Regions from separate parts of the Sphingobacterium sp. UGAL515B_05 genome, predicted to be linked through region 2. Evidence: riboswitches for the same ligand, from Rfam matches in the RefSeq annotation. Region 2 holds a riboswitch; the other holds the start of a gene.
The links. A riboswitch is a leader RNA that binds a small molecule or an ion and turns the genes downstream of it on or off. The one in region 2 is predicted to bind S-adenosylmethionine.
Positions count from the first base shown of each region.

Region 1: linked by a shared signal. The riboswitch ahead of metE (5-methyltetrahydropteroyltriglutamate--homocysteine S-methyltransferase) and the one ahead of OK025_RS18000 (O-acetylhomoserine aminocarboxypropyltransferase/cysteine synthase family protein) in region 2 are both predicted to bind S-adenosylmethionine.

Region 1 covers NZ_CP109907.1:1,314,892-1,319,114, reverse strand. Annotated here, with positions in the region: gene metE (5-methyltetrahydropteroyltriglutamate--homocysteine S-methyltransferase) at 1-1,749, opposite strand, end outside; SAM riboswitch class I at 1,828-1,931, opposite strand; gene OK025_RS05360 (response regulator transcription factor) at 2,118-2,807, opposite strand; gene OK025_RS05355 (HAMP domain-containing sensor histidine kinase) at 2,910-4,223, opposite strand, start outside.
Region 2 covers NZ_CP109907.1:4,392,958-4,397,180, reverse strand. Annotated here, with positions in the region: gene OK025_RS18005 (FUSC family protein) at 1-1,019, shown strand, start outside; SAM riboswitch class I at 1,200-1,312, shown strand; gene OK025_RS18000 (O-acetylhomoserine aminocarboxypropyltransferase/cysteine synthase family protein) at 1,568-2,878, shown strand; gene OK025_RS17995 (alpha/beta fold hydrolase) at 2,912-3,955, shown strand; gene OK025_RS17990 (homoserine dehydrogenase) at 3,993-4,223, shown strand, end outside.

The DNA.
Region 1 (4,223 bases), 3.1 Mb from region 2:
ATCATTACGTACGAAAGACCATTGTAAGATCGTAACCGGACCAGTCAACATACCTTTAACCGGACGGTTAGTCAATGATTGAGCGTATGAAGACCAACGGACAGTCATATCTTCAGGACGGTATACATCACCATAGATAATTGGAGGTTTTACACAACGTGAACCGTAAGATTGTACCCAGCCGTTTTGTGTGAAAGCGTAACCAGCCAATTGTTCACCGAAGTATTCAACCATGTCGTTACGTTCGAATTCGCCGTGTACTAATACGTCGATATCCAATTGCTCTTGAAGACGGATTGTGTTTTCAGTTTCTTCTGCGATTGCTTTATCGTACTCTGCCTGCGTGATAGCACCTTTTTTCAGGTCTGCTCTCCATTTACGAACATCTTTCGTTTGTGGGAATGAACCAATAGTTGTGGTAGGGAATGCCGGCAAGTTGAACTTCGCTTGTTGCGCTGCTTTACGGTCAGCAAATGCTGAAGTACGTTTCGCATCGTCATCAGTGATATTGCTTGTACGTGTTTTAACCTCTGGTTTGTGGATCAGTGGAGAAGTACGACGGCTTTCAGCTGCAGCTTTGTTCGCTTCGAAGCGTTTTGCTGTTTCAGCATCAACTTCACCTTCTGCTAATACGGCTAAGTCTTTTACCTCAGCTAATTTTTGTTTAGCAAATGCTAACCAGTTTTTTACTTCAGCTGGTAGCGATTGCTCATTGTGTTCATTGTCTAAGTCAAAAGGAACGTGCAACAATGATGAAGAAGGAGCTACCCATACACGGTCTTTTCCTAATGCATCAACAGCTTGTTTGATTTTAACCAATGATTTTTCGTAATCATTTTTCCAGATGTTACGGCCTTCAACAATACCCAAAGATAATGTTAATGAAGCAGGAACTTTAGCTAGTACCGTATCCAATTGGTTTTCACCGCGTACCAAATCCAAATGTAAAGCATGGATAGGTAGGTTAACTGCGATATCTTCGTTATCTTTTAAAGCTTCGAAGTAAGTCGTCGCGATTAATTTGATATTTTTTGCTGCTGCAGCTAATTTTTCGAAAGTTGGTTGATATAAAGCTTTTACTTTAGCATCTAAATCCAATGCTAAGAAAGGCTCGTCAATCTGAACATATTGCGCACCGGCCTCAGCTAGTTTAGCTAATATTTGCTCATATACTGGAACAAGTTTATCCAATAAATCGATGCGGTCGAAGCCAGCTTCTTTTTCTTTACCGATCAAAAGGTAAGTGATAGGACCTAATAGAACTGGTTTAGTATCGATGCCCAATGATTTTGCTTCGTTATATTCATTTAAGAATTTTTCGGACGTCAATTTGAATTCTTGATCTTTTGTGAATTCTGGCACCATATAGTGGTAGTTCGTATCCAACCACTTGGTCATTTCCATTGCCGTCACGTCGATTCCTTCTTGTTGGAAACCACGCGCCATGGCAAAATATAGATCTAAGCTGTAATTGTTATCTACTTTATTCAATAAAGAATGGTAACGAGCAGGAATTGCACCAACAGTAAGGGTTAAATCCAATACTTGATCGTAAAAAGAGAAATCATTGGAAGGGATCAAATCTATTCCAGCATCTTTTTGTGTTTTCCAATTGCCTTCACGAATTTTTTTTGCTGTGTCCAATAATTCCTCAACAGAAGATTTTTTAGCCCAATAGGCCTCATTGGCTTTTTTCAATTCGCGGAACGCGCCCACACGAGGGTAACCTAAATTGTTAGTCAATAACATAATGAATGTTTTTAATATTTCTTTTTCAACTATATTTCTTGCTAGAGAGAGAAGGACACACTAGAATTTGGTGACTTCGGCTTATCATTCCCATATCAAGTAGGGTAGAATTTAGCACCTTGTCAAGGGACAGGTTGCTAAGGCTTCATCGGGTCTATTCCCTCTGCCTTTCTCTATAAGCGACGCTAAGTTAGAACATTTCTTTTTGAAATGCAAATTTTTTATAAAAGTGCGTCAATTTTTTATATTCTACTAAGGATAAAATTGTTTTGTTCTTTTCTTTTCATCCATGATTTAGTGTATGTCCTGTTTCAATACGCTGTGTAGCATAAAAAATGGGGAATGACTGTTTCTCATTCCCCATGCTTTTAGCTTACCAAAAGTTTGTAACCTTTTCCGTGCACATTGACAATTTCAACTTTACTATCTTCTTTTAGATATTTACGAAGTTTACTGAGAAATACATCCATACTTCTACCCGTAAAGTAGTTGTCATCATGCCATATTTTTAATAAAGCTTCTTCCCGGGTCAGCACATCATTTTTCTTTAAACAAAGCAAGCGTAGTAGTTCCGCTTCTTTAGTGGATAGTTTTTGCATCTGTCCTTTGTAAGAAATTTGCTGACTTGTATAATCAAAGAAATAATCGCCAATTTCAAATTTATCAGCAACCACTTCCTCTTCTTTGTCTCGAACACTGCGTTTCAGCAAAGCATTGATGCGGAGCAATAATTCCTCTACTCGAAAAGGTTTTGTGATATAATCATCTCCCCCTAATTCGAAGGCTTCGGTTTTATCTTCCATCATCCCCTTTGCTGTGGCAAAGATAATAGGAACAGTATTGTTTGTTTTTCTGATTTCACGCCCCACTGTAAAACCGTCCTTTTTTGGCATCATGACATCGAAAATACAGAGGTCGTAGTTATTTTTTTTGAATTGAGAAATCGCTTCATCTCCATCCGTGCATAATGTGACGTCAAATTTTCCCTTTAATTCGAGATAGTCTTTTAAAAGATCCCCCAAATTAGGATCATCTTCTGCTAATAATATCTTTTGCATAATGATTATATTAATTTTCACCAATGTCCCTTGATGCTGATAAATCAGCTTTCCTCAACCTTTGAAATTTTTTAAAGAGGAAATATACAAAAAAGGAACGTTTTATTTTTTAATAGGCAAAATTACTTCAAAGGTCGTGCCCTTATCTTTTTCACTTTTAACTGTAATTTTTCCGTTCAGCCTTCTCAGGATATCCTGTACATAACTTAAGCCAAGACCAAATCCTTTGACATTATGAACATTTCCTGTTGGAATACGGTAGAACTGGTCGAAAATCTTTTGCAGGTGATCCCGGCTCATCCCAATACCGTTGTCGGCAATGGTGACGACAATGGTATCACCGACATTTTTTGATTGTATATTCACATGCAGATCTCCTTTGTTGTACTTAATCGCATTATCCAGTAGATTATAAAATACATTTGAAAAATGCAGCTCGTCACCAACAACTACATCTTTCGTTGCCGCTAGATCTATGGAAAATTTTCCGCCTATATTTTGCATCCTTAACTGCATACTGTCGGTAACTGCTGAAACAAGATCATTAATATGCACATCTACCTGGTCTAACTTTAATGTTTCCTTTTCCAATCGAGCTAGATCAAGTACACGTTCGATGTGATTTCCTAGCCTAACATTTTCGTCATAGATGATATTGGCTAATTTTTGAACACGTTTATGGTCTGCATTGATGTCGGGGTCTTTCAGCGATTCACTGGCAATCATGATGGTCGCAACAGGTGTTTTAAATTCGTGCGTCATGTTGTTGATGAAATCTGTTTTCATTTCCGAAACTTTCTTTTGTCTGAAGATGATAATCAATGTATATGCAAAACAACCCACCAATAAGAATAGGAGTGCAAGCATAGGCAGAAGCAGATAGCCCATATTATCTGCGATTATTGCCTTTTTATTGGGAAAGTAGATTGTTAATTTTCCTGGTGCAGCACCGATATCACCTTTAAATAGAGCAGTAGAGTATTTCGTTGTATTAGTAGGGTTGTTTAAAGCAGCCTCGTTTAGGATATTATTTAGCAATATATTGTTTGTACTCCATATTTCAATATTAAAAGGAGCTTTAATATCGCGTTGAGCCAACTCATCTTTGATCAGTTCCTGGACAATGATGACATTCAACCGATCCTTTAACGGACGCTTTGCTAGCTCCATTCCAATAGCAACATCTTCGATGTAATCTGCCTTTTTACCACCGAGCATAGCAACGGAGTCGTAAACGTTGAAACCGGACCAAGAATTCTTTCTGTTTAGCACATCGAGCCTTTTTTCCAAATCAGAGATGGTTTTTGCAAGTTTTGCATTCTCTCTTGGTGGTAACGTGGCTACCCTAAATTTTGTCTGTTGATTGACCAATGGGTCCATTAGTGGGATAACAAACCGCGTGCTGTCATCTTTCCC
Region 2 (4,223 bases):
GTATATTATGTTCGATCATAAGCAACATCGAAGCAATTATTGATGTACTCAACCGAATTCAGGTGGCTTTTTATCAAAATCAGGAAATCCAGGATAAGATTGACTGTAGTGAGTACCAACAATTTATCAATCGACCTTTGCGCAATCTCGCTGATCTAAAAAGTAAACTCCATCTGAATAACCCGCTTTTTCGCTTTGCCGTTCGGATGGCTCTTCTTTTTGGAACAGGTGCATTGATTGGTATTCTATTTTTGGATTTTAAATATACCTATTGGATCTTACTAACGATCGCTATTGTTGCCAGACCAGCATTTTCAATGACAAAAAAGCGTAATATAGAGCGTATTGTAGGCACATTCTCGGGTATAATAGTTGGCATATTCTGCTTAATTGCTATTCATTTTCTCCCGGCTCTTCTTACCATAGCTGCATTAGGTCTTTTCGGATTCTTTTTATTCAATCGATCTAATTACATGGTCAGTGTCATCTTTATTACCTTGGGAATTGTGATTGCGCTCAATTTGTTTGAAGGCAATATCAATCTCATTTTAGGCAGCCGAATGCTTTTTACACTTATTGGAGCATTCTTGGCTATAGCAGGTTATTTCTTGATACCTGTACGCCAGAGCACTGGCATGGTTCAGCTGGCAAAAGAGGTATCTCTTTACAACGAACATTATTTCCAGATCATCAATAACCGTCTGTCGGACGAAAGACAAAGTTCCTTTGATATACGACTGGCTCGCAAAAAAGCACAGACTGCCATGGCCCTGTTTTCAGACGCTATCAATCAAATGAAAAAAGAACCCGAACACAAATGGATGGATTGGTCACATATCCACCATTTTCAGGCACTCTCTTATCAGGTCAACTCCCATTTGGTGGGTCTTTCGCTATCGTTAAACAAAAAGACGAATCACCACCTGACGTATGATATCCATAGTAGAATTGATGCACTTAAACCTCTTTTAACAGATTTAAATCAAATTGCAGAACGGATCAACTTAAAGAAATCATAATACCCGATTGGCAGTTACTTATCTAGTTTCATGGGACAATATGTGATCCAATCGGTATGTTATTCAAAATTCCTTTAACTAAAAAATAGCTTTTCTTTTGCTTTAATAAAAAAAGAATTTATATTTGTATCGTCTTCGAAAGAAGATTCTAATCAACACCTCCCTTAATCAGTAGGTCTTGATTTATAAAGAAGTGGCGAGAGACTGGCTCAATGACCCACTGGCAACCTTCAATTTGTTTGAAAAGGTGCCAATTCCTGTCCAAAACAATATCGTTTTGGAGCATATAAATAACATAAGACAATGATTATTAAACTACTGAAGTCCATTAAAAATTCAGGTTCAACACAAGTGAGCCGCACGATAAGCGAAAGTGTAAGCCATCATACCACTGTATTGATGCGAATGCGTATGCATATGCACTTCCACGCTTGTTAAAAATCATTTCCTTTTTCTTGGATAAAGATTTAACAGACCCTTCAAGGAGGTGTGTATGCTTCTCTTTTTACTTAACAATTTCTTTTTGAACCCTTAAAATCTGATATATTATGTCTTCAAACAAAAATTTAAAATTCGAAACTCTTCAGGTTCACGCTGGCCAAGTCGCTGACCCTACTACGGGATCTAGAGCAGTTCCTATATATCAAACAACATCCTTTGTATTTGAAAATGCCGAACACGGCGCAAACTTATTTGCATTAAAGCAGTTCGGCAATATTTATACACGGATTATGAATCCTACTACGGATGTTTTCGAACAACGTATTGCGGCACTGGAAGGTGGAGTCGCGGCTGTTGCTGTTGCATCTGGCCAGGCGGCACAGTTTATTGCATTAAATAATATCTTGGAAAGTGGTGACAATTTTGTTGCCGGATCCAACTTATACGGCGGTACATTCAACCAGTTTAAAGTTTCTTTTAAACGCCTGGGCATCGAAGCTCGATTTGCAACGGACGCCGAGGCAGATAAAATTGAAGCCCTCATTGATGATAAAACAAAGGCCATCTATGTTGAAACAATTGGAAACCCAAGTTTCAATATTCCAGACTTTGAGAAAATTGCTGCAGTAGCGAAAAAATATGACCTACCGTTAATCGTCGATAATACTTTTGGCGCTGGAGGTTATTTATTTAAACCTTTGGAGTATGGTGCAAATGTGGTGGTAGAATCGGCTACTAAATGGATCGGTGGACATGGTACAAGCATTGGCGGTGTCATCGTCGACGGCGGAAACTATAATTGGGGCAACGGAAAATACCCGCAATTTTCCGAACCATCTGAAGGCTATCATGGCTTAGTTTTTTCCGAAGTTTTCGGTGAAGGCGGACCGTTTGGAAATATCCAATTTGCCATTCGGGCACGTGTGGAAGGGCTTCGGGATTTCGGACCAGCACTCTCCCCTTTCAATTCATTCTTATTATTACAAGGACTTGAAACCCTATCTTTGCGGGTACAACGCCATGTAGACAACACTTTAGAGGTAGCTAAATGGCTTGAGGCGCATCCACAGGTAGAAAAAGTAAATTATCCGGGCTTAAAAAGCTCTCCGAGTTTCGCTAACGCACAAAAATACCTTAAAAATGGCTATGGAGCAGTGCTTTCTTTTCAGCTCAAAGGTGACGCAGCACAAAAGGCCAATAGCTTTATCGACAGCTTAGAATTAATCAGTCACCTGGCCAATGTTGGTGATACGAAGTCATTGATTATCCATCCGGCAGCGACTACTCACCAACAATTGAGTGATGAAGATCAGGCAAATGCTGGAGTGTTCAAAGGTTTATTACGTCTTTCTGTAGGAATAGAACATATTGATGACATCAAAGCTGATTTACAACAAGCTTTTGATAAAATTAAATAATCAGATTTTTTCGGCTTAAAACGTAAACGTAAAATGAGTAAGCATATTTATCTGCACCCGGAGCCTTTTGTATTTGAAAATGGAAGAGAGCTTACTGATTTACAAATCAGTTATGAAACATTTGGCAAACCCAACGCAGATCGCAGTAATGTGATCTGGGTTTGCCATGCACTAACGGCCAATGCGGATGTACTGGATTGGTGGTCAGGTCTTTTTGGAACAGGTGAATTGTTTGATTCAAACGATTATTATATTATCTGCGCCAATGTCATCGGATCAGCATATAATAGCAGTAATCCGCTATCTATAAACCCAGCTACTGGACAACCTTACTACTTATCTTTTCCTGAATTTACAGTAAGGGATTTGGTCAAAGCCCATCAATCTCTTGCAGACCACCTGGATATCAAACAAATAGAGATCCTTATTGGGGGCTCATTGGGCGGTCAACAAGCATTGGAATGGGCCGTATCGCACAGTATAGCCATCAACCATCTAATCGTCGTTGGAACAAATGCCGTCCATTCACCATGGGGTATTGCATTCAATGAAAGTCAACGTCTTGCCATTACAACTGATCGAACCTTATACGCCAATCATCCCGATGGCGGAGCTAAGGGTTTAAAAGTTGCACGCGCTATGGCACTGTTGTCTTACCGCAACTATACAACGTATGCCAACACACAAAAGGAGGATGATAACGAAAAACTCGATCATTATAAAGCATCCTCCTATCAAAACTATCAGGGTGAAAAATTGGTGAAACGCTATAATGCGTACAGCTATTACTTCCTAACCAAAGCAATGGACAGCCATAATTTGGGTCGTGGAAGACGATCTATCGAATCCGCTTTAGCGAGCATCGACTGCCCAACTTTAGTGCTGAGCGTCAATACAGATTTGTTGTTTCCTCCACAAGAGCAACAATTTATCGCTCAACATATTCCCAATGCCCACTACCAGGAGATTGAATCTACCTATGGCCACGATGGATTTTTGATCGAAACAAAAAAACTCACTAAAATTATCAGCAGCTTTCTGCAGGAACAAAAAGTGTACATCAACGAATTAGTATAAGAGAATAAAATACATATAAGAGAATTTAAGAAGAGATATGAGTAATAAATTAACAATAGGGATGTTTGGGTTTGGTGTTGTAGGCCAAGGTCTTTACGATATCATCAAAACCAAAAATCTTAATCTGGAGATCAAGAAATTTGTCATTAAAAACGGTGATAAAAAACGCTCGCTACCAGCAGATCTATTTTCTACCGACGCGGAGACAATTTTAGGTGACCCAGACATTAATACTGTTGTCGAACTGATAGATGATGCCGAAGCAGCC